DNA from 3 places in the Herbiconiux sp. FW305-C-125 genome. Region 2 is predicted to be linked to each of the others. Evidence: predicted binding sites of a transcription regulator. Region 2 holds the regulator's gene; each other region holds the start of a gene.
The links. Region 2 encodes LexA, which represses DNA repair genes until DNA is damaged. Its sites were predicted from a motif close to TCGAACANNTGTTCGA; they were not measured.
Positions count from the first base shown of each region.

Region 1: the regulator LexA is predicted to act here: its motif matches at 2,079-2,094, upstream of AC3WLB_RS11485 (HNH endonuclease signature motif containing protein).
Region 3: the regulator LexA is predicted to act here: its motif matches at 1,957-1,972, upstream of imuA' (DnaE2-dependent mutagenesis accessory factor ImuA').

Region 1 is NZ_JBYSYO010000003.1:243,788-247,060, forward strand. Features, by position in the region: gene AC3WLB_RS11480 (glycosyltransferase family 2 protein) at 1-521, shown strand, start outside; gene AC3WLB_RS11485 (HNH endonuclease signature motif containing protein) at 655-2,037, opposite strand; gene AC3WLB_RS11490 (glycosyltransferase family 4 protein) at 2,275-3,273, shown strand, end outside.
Region 2 is NZ_JBYSYO010000003.1:61,171-64,443, reverse strand. Features, by position in the region: gene metE (5-methyltetrahydropteroyltriglutamate--homocysteine S-methyltransferase) at 1-1,323, shown strand, start outside; gene lexA (transcriptional repressor LexA) at 1,409-2,083, opposite strand; gene AC3WLB_RS10625 (LysM peptidoglycan-binding domain-containing protein) at 2,297-2,650, shown strand; gene AC3WLB_RS10620 (histidinol-phosphate transaminase) at 2,704-3,273, shown strand, end outside.
Region 3 is NZ_JBYSYO010000002.1:325,337-328,609, forward strand. Features, by position in the region: gene AC3WLB_RS08925 (DUF4166 domain-containing protein) at 1-109, opposite strand, end outside; gene AC3WLB_RS08930 (DUF885 domain-containing protein) at 115-1,854, opposite strand; gene imuA' (DnaE2-dependent mutagenesis accessory factor ImuA') at 1,983-2,723, shown strand; gene AC3WLB_RS08940 (DNA polymerase Y family protein) at 2,720-3,273, shown strand, end outside.

The DNA of each region.
Region 1 (3,273 bases), 180 kb from region 2:
TCCCCGACGGCGACGAGCGTGCGGCGGGCGAGGTGTTCGGCTTCGGCGGTGGCGGGGCAGCCCTGCGTGCCAGTGCGCTGGAGGACGTGGGCTTGTTCGACGAGAGCCTGTTCATGTACTACGAGGACACCGAGCTCTCGTGGCGGCTCCGTCGTGCGGGTGGCAGCGTCCGCTACGCTCCGAGCGCGACTGCTCATCATCGGCATGCCGCATCGTCGGGCACGGGCAGTGCGCTCTTCCGCTCGATGAACGAGCGCAATCGGATGCTCGTCGCCCTCCGGCACGCTCCCGCCGACGTGGCAGCGCGGGCCGTCGTACGCACGGCCGCGGGAACAGCCCGGGCGGTGCTGGCCGCGGTGCGCTCTCCTGGATCGTCAACGGGCGAGGAGGCCCGGCGGCGTCTCGGCTCTTTCGCCGCTGCTCTCCGGCTCGCACCCGCGAACCTGGCTGAACGGCGCCGCATCGAGCGGGCGGCGCGTCGTTCTCGTCATGCGATCGCATCGATGCTCGTCGACGACTGATCGCGCCCGCCTGATCACCCCCTAGCCCGTACGTGCACCGGCGGGGGGGTGGGGTTCCGATTGTTGACTGGCTGCCGCGCGCTTCGCGCTTGCCCTCGATGTGTCGTGGTTGCGTTACCGATCGCGCGCTGGATTAGGCGGCTGGCTGGTTGATGGTGCGTCGTCGGGTGGTCGGGATGGGGGTTTGGGTGATGTCGATCCACCTGGGTGGTATGAGGTGGGGGACGCCTTTGTGCATGACCAGCTTCCACGCCGCACGGTGGAGGTGGGAGTGGTGGAAGTGACACAGCAGGACGCCGTTGTCGATGTCGGTTCGGCCCGGCGGGTGATCGTCGTTCTCCCATGCGTCGACGTGGTGGGTTTCGCAGAACGAGGGTGGCCGGTCGCAGGTGGGGGCGATGCAGCCGCCGTCGCGGGCTGCGAGGGCCCGGTTCTGCGCCGGGGTGAAGAACCTTTTCATCTTCCCCTGGTGAAGGACTTCGCCCCGGTCACCGAACACCGTCACCGCCGTAGGGGACGAGCAGCGCATCTGCGCGACCGTCGACGCCGGGATCGGGGCGTCGATCCCGTCGATCCACCCCACACCCCGGCCGGCTTCGAGGTCGTCGAGAGTGATATGCACGTTCAGGGTGGTGGTGGCGCCGTTCAGGCGGGGCATGTCCGGTGCTCCGGCGGCGCGCGCGATCAACTCGGTGACGGTGTCGGCGTTCTTCTGCGCCTGACTCCGCATGTCGGTCATGATCATGTCGGCGATGGCTTCCTCGTCGGTGAGGAACCGGGGCCCGGTGACGCGGGGGCTTTGCATCGCCTGGATGCTCGCCAACCAGATTCCGCCCTGTTCCGGGGTCAAAGCGAACTTGCCCCGGATCATCCCATCCGGAGCTTGCGCGATCGTGAGGGACCGTTGGGCTTGCAGCACCTCGTCGCGGGGTTCGGCGCCGTCGGGGTCGATCACCTCGCGGAGGTGGATGGCCAGCTTGTGGGTCTCGTCGGTGGTGAGGTGTAACGCGACCGTCTCGTCGACGAGGGTCTGCTCAGCGCCGGCCACAACGTCAGGGGCGCATCCCCGAGTGGCCAGCGCACCGCACTCCTTCACGATCACCGCCGCCGCCTCTACACTCACCGTGCCGTCATCCAGGGCTGCTCCGACGGTGGGGAAGGGTGCGGGGCCTTCCCCGCCGCCGAGGAGCATCACTCCCCGCAGGCGCTGCCCGAGCTCCAGCCGCGCCTTACACTCCCGCGCCGACGCCCCGGTCACGTTCGCGACGAGTTTCACCGGGCTGGTGAAGTTCAACGACCGGCTGAGCCCCTCATCCCCGAGCTCACTCCGCGACCGCACCGCCACCTCACCCGCAACCCGAACCTGGGCCCCCGACACCACCCGCCCGACGGCCTCGAACGCGGCCATCAGCTCCAGCAGCTCCTCGTCAGAGACCCCACCCAGCCCTACCCCGACCGCGCCCGCGACATCACGGAGATCGGTCGCGATCTCACGGAGTCGAGCAGCTGAAGTCATACTGATATTCTATCATCAATCAATGACGAACGCTCAAACAATCGAACATCCATTCACCCACCCAGCCACGTCCATCGAGGGCAAGCGCGAAGCGCGCGGCAGCCCCCGCTCCGCGTCCAGAAACCCAGACACCCAGACGCTCAGACACACAGACACCCTCGCTATGCTTGACCCTGCCTTTCCGCCGCCCCCAGCGCAGCCGATACGCACCCCCGCCCCGACCTCAAGGATCACTCAGTGAGCCATCAGATCCCCGTCCTCCTCGACGCGACTTCACTGCCGCCGTCCTGGGGCGGGGTAGCACGATACATCGAGGGGCTACTCACAGGTCTCGACGAGCTCGGCGTGGCCGTCCACGTCGTCGCGAAGCCCGCAGACGTCGACCGTCTGCGCAGCGCCGCACCGGGCCACCGCTACCACTCCGCCCCCGCCTCGGTCGCAAGGCGCCCCGTGCGCTTCGCCTGGGAGCAATCCGGTCTTCCGCGCCTGGCCCGCCGCCTCGGCGTCACCGCCATCCACTCGCCGCACTACACCTTCCCACTGACCACGTCACGTGCCCGAGTGGTGACCCTCCACGACGCCACCTTCTTCACCGATCCGGCGGTGCACTCACGACTGAAGCGCACCTTCTTCTCGACATGGATCCGTCGTGCCGCCCGCTCCGCCGCCGCGCTCGTCACTCCCAGCCGCGCCACCGCCGACGCCGTACGCAGCGCCGTTGCCGTGCGGCCACCGATCGCCGTGGCCTATCTGGGCGTCGACCCGGCCGTCTTCACCCGCCCCAGCCAGGAGTCGGTCGATCACTTCGCCGCCACGCACGATCTCGACGCGTCCACCGGCTGGATCGCCTTCCTCGGCACCATCGAGCCCCGAAAGAACGTGCCCGCCCTGCTGCGGGCCCATGCGACGCTGCGGGCGGATCGCGAGTCTCGCGGCCTCGACACCCCCGCACTGGTGCTCTCGGGGGCACGCGGCTGGGACGACGAGGCGGCACGGATGCTCGACCGGGCAGCCGCGAGCGACGGTGTCGCCGAAGCCGGCTACCTCCCGCTCGACGAACTCGCCGCGTTCTTGGGCGGATCCGTGCTCGTGGCCTACCCCTCACTCGGCGAGGGCTTCGGATTGCCCGTGCTCGAAGCCATGTCCTGCGGCGCGACGGTGCTCACCACCCGGCGCCTGTCGATCCCGGAGGTCGGCGGCGACGCGGTGGCCTACGCCGAGCCCGACCCGGCGTCC
Region 2 (3,273 bases):
TCGTCGACCTCGCTCTTCCACCTGCCGCACGACGTCGCCGACGAGTCGAAGCTCGACCCGCGCCTGGTCTCCTGGCTCGCCTTCGCCGACCAGAAGGTGCAGCAGATCGCCACGCTCGCGCACGGCCTGAGCGGCGGCCGCGTCGCGATCGAGGACGAGCTCGCGGCGGCGACCGCGGCGCTCGCCGATCGCCTCGCCGCACCCGGTGTGCGCGACGGAGCGGTGCGTGCCCGGGAGGCGGCTCTGACGGGTGGCGACTTCACCCGCGACAGCTACGCCGACCGCCTCGCGGCTCAGGATGCGGCGCTCGGCCTGCCCCTGCTCCCCACCACCACGATCGGGTCGTTCCCGCAGACCGGCGACATCCGTCGCGCCCGCGCCCGCCTGCTGAAGGGCGAGCTCACGCAGGAGGACTACACGGCACTGATGCGCGACGAGATCCGCCGCGTGGTGCAGCTGCAGGAGGAGATCGGGCTCGACGTGCTGGTGCACGGCGAGCCGGAGCGCAACGACATGGTGCAGTACTTCGCCGAGCACCTCGACGGTTTCGCGGTGACCGAGCACGGTTGGGTGCAGTCCTACGGCAGCCGTTGCACTCGGCCCTCGATCCTCTGGGGTGACGTGTCCCGGCCGGCTCCCATCACGGTCGACTGGTCGGTGTTCACCCAGAGCCTGACCGCCAAGCCGGTGAAGGGGATGCTCACCGGCCCGGTCACCATCCTCGCCTGGTCGTTCGTGCGCGACGACCAGCCGCTCGGCGAGACCGCGCGGCAGGTCGCCTTCGCTCTCCGGGACGAGATCCACGACCTCGAGGAGGCCGGCATCGGCATCGTGCAGGTCGACGAGCCCGCGCTCCGCGAACTGCTGCCGCTCAAGAAGCGCGACCAGCCCGCCTACCTCGACTGGTCGGTCGGGGCGTTCAAGCTGGCGACGTCGGGGGTCGGGGCGGCGACGCAGATCCACACGCACCTCTGTTACTCGGAGTTCGGCGTCGTGATCGACGCGATCCGCAACCTCGACGCCGACGTGACCTCCATCGAGGCGGCCCGCTCGCGCATGGAGGTCGTGCACGACATCGAGTCGAGCGGCTTCGACCACGGCGTCGGCCCCGGGGTCTACGACATCCACTCGCCGCGCGTGCCCTCGGTCGAGGAGGTCACCGAACTCCTGGAGAAGGCGCTCGCCGGAATCCCGGAGCGCCAGGTCTGGGTGAACCCCGACTGCGGGCTCAAGACCCGCGGCTACGACGAGACGGTCGCGTCGCTGCGCAACGTGCTGGCCGCCACCCGCGCCGTGCGCGAGCGCGTCGCCACCTCCGCGTAGTCGCTCGACAACGCAAACGTCGCGCCATCCGGCCGCCCTGGCGGCGCGGATGGCGCGACGTTCGCGTCTCTGAAGGGCCCGCGGCTCAGACGGCGCGGAGCACCGCGACCACTTTGCCGAGCACGGTGGCGTAGTCGCCGAGGATCGGCTCGAAGTTGCTGTTGCGGGGGAGCAGCCAGGTGTGGCCGTCGCGCTGCCGGAACACCTTGACGGTGGCCTCCTCGTCGAGCATGGCGGCCACGATGTCGCCGTTCTCGGCGGTGGCCTGCTGCCGCACCACCACCCAGTCGCCGTCACAGATGGCGGCATCGATCATCGACTCGCCGACCACCTTCAGCATGAACAGGTCGCCGTTGCCCACGAGCTGCCGGGGGAGAGGGAAGACCTCGTCGACCTGCTGCTCTGCGGTGATCGGGATGCCCGCCGCGATGCGGCCGACGAGTGGCACCAGGGTCGCGTCGCCCACGGGCGGTGCGGAGTCGATGTCGGGCCCGGGATTCGCATCCGACCCCGGGATGTCGATCAGCACCTCCATCGCCCGCGGACGGTTCGGGTCGCGCCGGAGGTAGCCGCTGAGCTCGAGCTGGTTCAGCTGGTGCGTCACGCTCGAGAGTGAGGAGAGCCCGACGGCGTCGCCGATCTCGCGCATGCTCGGCGGGTACCCGCGCGCCACGACCGAGCGCTGGATGACGTCGAGGATGGCGAGCTGCTTGTCGCTGAGGCTCTTGCGCCGCCGGGTGCGGCCCGCGTCGTTCGCCACGTCTACCTGCTTTCTGGATGCTCCGGATGTCCCGCCCCGTCTCAATGTCGGTGGCTGGTGATTGAGTTCTCCTGTCGATCGAAACTGTATCCGAGAACTGCTCGGAAACGTACATGAATTCGAGTGTGTCGCGGACGCAGGCCTTGATTTCGACTTGACGAGACCGAAAATCGAATATACATTCGGAACATAACTTCGTACCCGGAGGAAATCATGAGCATTGCAGCACCCCGCCTGGTTACCACTGCTCCGTCCACGCGCCTGCGCATCACGGCGCGCGGCCGCAAGGTGCTCGCCGTGGTCATCACACTGCCCGTCATCGCCGTACTCGGCCTGCTCGCCATGTTCAGCGGCGGCTCCGCCATCGCCACCGGGAGCGCCGGCACCGCCGACTTCGACTACCTCACGGTGCAGGCCGGTCAGAGCCTGTGGGGCATCGCCGAGACCATCGCACCCGAGGCCGACCCGCGCGACGTCATCGCCGAAATCATGAGCCTCAACCAGCTGCACGAGTCGGCGGTTCAGCCCGGCCAGCGCATCGCCATCCCGGCCGACCTCGCCGACTGAGACCGATCGACCGGGCGCGGAGGCGGCGCGCGCGGGCCCGTAGAATATTTCGGGTGACTTCCCTCGACGAGCTGCCCATCCGAGACGACCTGCGCGGTCTCGAGCCCTACGGCGCTCCCCACCTGCACCTTCCGGTCGAGCTCAACGTCAACGAGAACACGCACCCCATTCCCGAAGACGTCGCCCGCGACATCATCGAGGCCATCGCGCGCGAGCTGCTCACGGTCAACCGCTACCCCGACCGCGAGTTCACCGCCCTGCGCGACTCCCTCGCCGTGTACCTCGGCAACGGGCTCATCCGTGAGAACATCTGGGCGGCCAACGGTTCCAACGAGGTGCTGCAGCAGATCCTCATGGCCTTCGGCGGCCCGGGCCGGTCGGTGCTCGGCTTCCCGCCCACCTATTCCATGCACTCCATCATCGCGTCGGCCACCGGCACCCGCTGGATCGCGGGGGAGCGCGACGCCGATTTCGAGATCACGCCCGCCACCGCGGTGGACTGGATCGAGCGCACCAGCCCCGACATCGTCTTCTTCTGCTCGCCGAACAACCCCACCGGCACCGCGCTCGGCCTCGATACGATCGCCGCCGCCTACGACGCGACCGAGGGCATGGTGGTGGTC
Region 3 (3,273 bases), on a different contig from region 2:
AGCCGCGCATGCCGATCGGGACCGGGCCGAAGTACCGCCGCAGCACCGGATGCAGGTCGTCGAGCGCCGAACCGACGGTCAGTTCGTAGGGAGAACGGGAGGGGCGCATGCCACCTACTCCTTCAGGAGCGCCGAGCGAAGGGTGTCGAGCCCCACACCACCGAGGTCGAGAGCGCGCCGGTGGAACTCCTTCGACGAGAAGGCCTCCTTCTCGCGCGCACGCAGCGTGTCACGCAATTCCTCCCAGATGCGCTGGCCGACCTTGTAGGAAGGAGCCTGCCCGGGCCAGCCGAGATAGCGGTTGACCTCGAACCGGATGAACGCGTCATCCATGTTCACGTTCTGCCGCATGAACTCCAGGGCGTACTCCGCATCCCAGGTGCCGGTGCCGTCGAGCCGTGGCTTCTGCAGATGCACACCGATGTCGAGTACGACGCGGGCGGCACGCATGCGCTGCCCGTCGAGCATGCCCAGCCGATCGGCCGGGTCGTCGAGGTAGCCGAGCTCCTCCATCAGGCGCTCGGCATAGAGCGCCCACCCCTCGGCGTGACCGCTCGTGCCGGCGAGCTGACGACGCCAGGTGTTGAGCTTCGCCCGGTTGTAGACGGCCTGGCCGATCTGCAGGTGGTGACCGGGGACGCCCTCGTGATAGACCGTGGTCAGCTCGCGCCAGGTGTCGAACTCGGTGACCCCATCGGGCACCGACCACCACATGCGACCCGGGCGCGAGAAGTCGTCGGTCGGGCCGGTGTAGTAGATGCCGCCCTCGTGGGTCGGCGCGATCATGCACTCCAGGGCGCGGATCTCGGTCGGGATGTCGAAGTGGGTCGTGCCGAGCTCGGCCACCGCACGGTCGCTGGTGGCCTGCATCCAGGCCTGCAACGCATCCGTACCGTGCAATTTACGGCTCGGATCGGCATCGAGGAAGGCGATGGCCTCGGCCACGGATGCGCCCGGCTTGATCTCCTCGGCGATGGCCTCCTGCTCGCGCACCACGCGGCCGAGCTCTTCGATGCCCCACTCGTAGGTCTCGTCGAGGTCGATGGTGGCCCCGAGGAAGCGGCGCGACTGCAGCGCGTAGAGCTCCCGGCCCACCGCGTCGCGCGTGCTCGCGACCGGGGCGAGCTCGTTCTCGAGGAACTGGGCGAGCTTCGAGTACGCCTCGCTCGCGGTCTCCGCCGCGCGTTCGAGATCGGCGTGCAGGGCGGCGGGCAGCTCGCTCGGCGCACCACCCGCTCCGGTCTCCGCCTCGGTCTCGGTCTCGGCGATCACCCGGGCTCCGCCCGCGAACTCGGTGAAGAAGCTCCCGGGGCCGGAGTTCTTACGCACCTGGGCCAGCACCTCGACCACCTGGCGGCGGGCCGGCACGGTGCCGCGACGCATCCCCTCCCGCAAGGTCACGATGTAGCCGTCGACGGCCTCTTCGACCGCGGAGAGGCGCTTCGCGACCACCGACCAGTCGTCAACCGTTGCGGTGGGCATGAGGTCGTAGACCTCGCGGATGTGCTGACTCGGCGAGTCGATGACGTTGAGGTCGCGCAGCTGCAGACCGGCCTCCGAACTCGCCACGGTGAGTTCGAGCTCGTTGCGCAGATCGGTCTTCGTGACCTCGTCGACCTCGTCGACCGGCGTGGCGGCGGCCAGCTCGGCCAGCACCGACTTCACGGCGGCGAGATAGCGCTCGTGACCCTCGGGTGAGAGGTCGCCGTAGCGATCGTTCACCTCGGTGCGCCCGATGTAGGTGCCGAGCACCGGCTCGAGCTCGACCACGGTGTCGACCCAGCGTTCGGCGATGGCATCGATGGCCGTGGGCTGTCGGGTGTCGGAGGGGGTCGGTACTGTCGTGCTGGTCATGGTTTCGACCCTAGGCCACGGCGCCGACACCGGGCGGTGAAGGGCGAAGGTTGTGGAGAGAAATCCGGCTCTCCACAGGCTGACACAACCGGATTGACTTATTCGAACATATATTCGAACATGAGGGCATGACGGATGCCGCACTCACCATCGACTCCCCCGCTCCGGCGGGCGAGGAGATCCGTGCGCTGCAGTCACGCATCCAGCAGATGCAGGCCACGAAGCTCGACACCCGGAGCGTGCGCACGCACCCGGCGTTGACGGCTCTGCTGCCCGGCGGTTCCCTCCGTTCCGGGGCCGCCTATTCGGTCGAGCGCTCCACCGCGCTCGTCATGGCGATGATGGCGGGGCCCTCCTCCGACGGGGTGTGGTGCGGGGTGGTCGGCCTGCCCGATTTCGGGGTGGAAGCGGCGGCGCACTTCGGCATCGATCTGGGGCGACTGGCCCTCGTGCCGCATCCGGGCGAGGAGTGGCTCACTGTCACGGCGGCGATGGCCGACGTGGTGGGTGTGGTGGTGACGCGGCCGCCACGCCGGGTGCCCGACGCCGCGATCGCCCGGCTGCAGGCACGCATCCGTCAGCGCGAAGCGACGCTCATCGTGCTCGGTGACTGGCCGCAGAGTGAGGCGACGTTGCGCATCACCGAGAGTTCCTGGGCGGGCATCGGGCGCGGGCACGGGCACCTCGCGGGGCGTCAGGTAATGGTCTCAGCGACGGCGCGGGTGGGGTCGGGACGACCCCGTCGGGCTCGGCTCTGGCTGCCGGACCGACTCGACACCGTGCGCCCGGTGCTGGAGCAAGCCGGAGGCGCTGACGGGCAGCGCCTCGAGGCGACCGGGCCACGACGACTGCAGGGGGTGGCGGGATGACCGGGCCGGTGCCGGTGCGCACGATGGTGGTGTGGTGCCCCGACTGGCCGGTGGTGGCGAGCGCCGAGGCCGAGGGGGTCTCGCCCGAGCGGAGCATCGCGGTGATCGAGAAGGGCCGGGTGTTCGCCTGTTCGGCCGCAGCGCGTGCTGACGGGGTGCGGCGGGGGTTGCGGCTGCGCGAGGCCCAGGCCAGGAGTCCGCGACTGCTCGACCTGGTCTACGACCCCGTGCGGGTCGACCGCGCCTTCGAACCGCTGATCGGCGCCCTCGAGGAGATGAGCCCGAACGTGCAGGTCGTGCGAGCGGGCAGCTGTGCCTTGGCCGTGCGCGGAGCCGCCCGTTTCTACGGTGGCGAGCACGCTGCGGCGCTGGCCTTCCTCGAGCGCTTCGCGGAGCTGGGAGTGACGGATGCGCGGGTCGGCATCGCCGACGGGATGTTCGCCGCAGATCAGGCAGCCCGACTGCCGGGCGTCGATCTGATCCGCATCGTGCCGAAAGGCGGCTCCCCCGGCTTCCTGCACGGGCTGCCTCTGCAGTTGCTCGGGGAGCC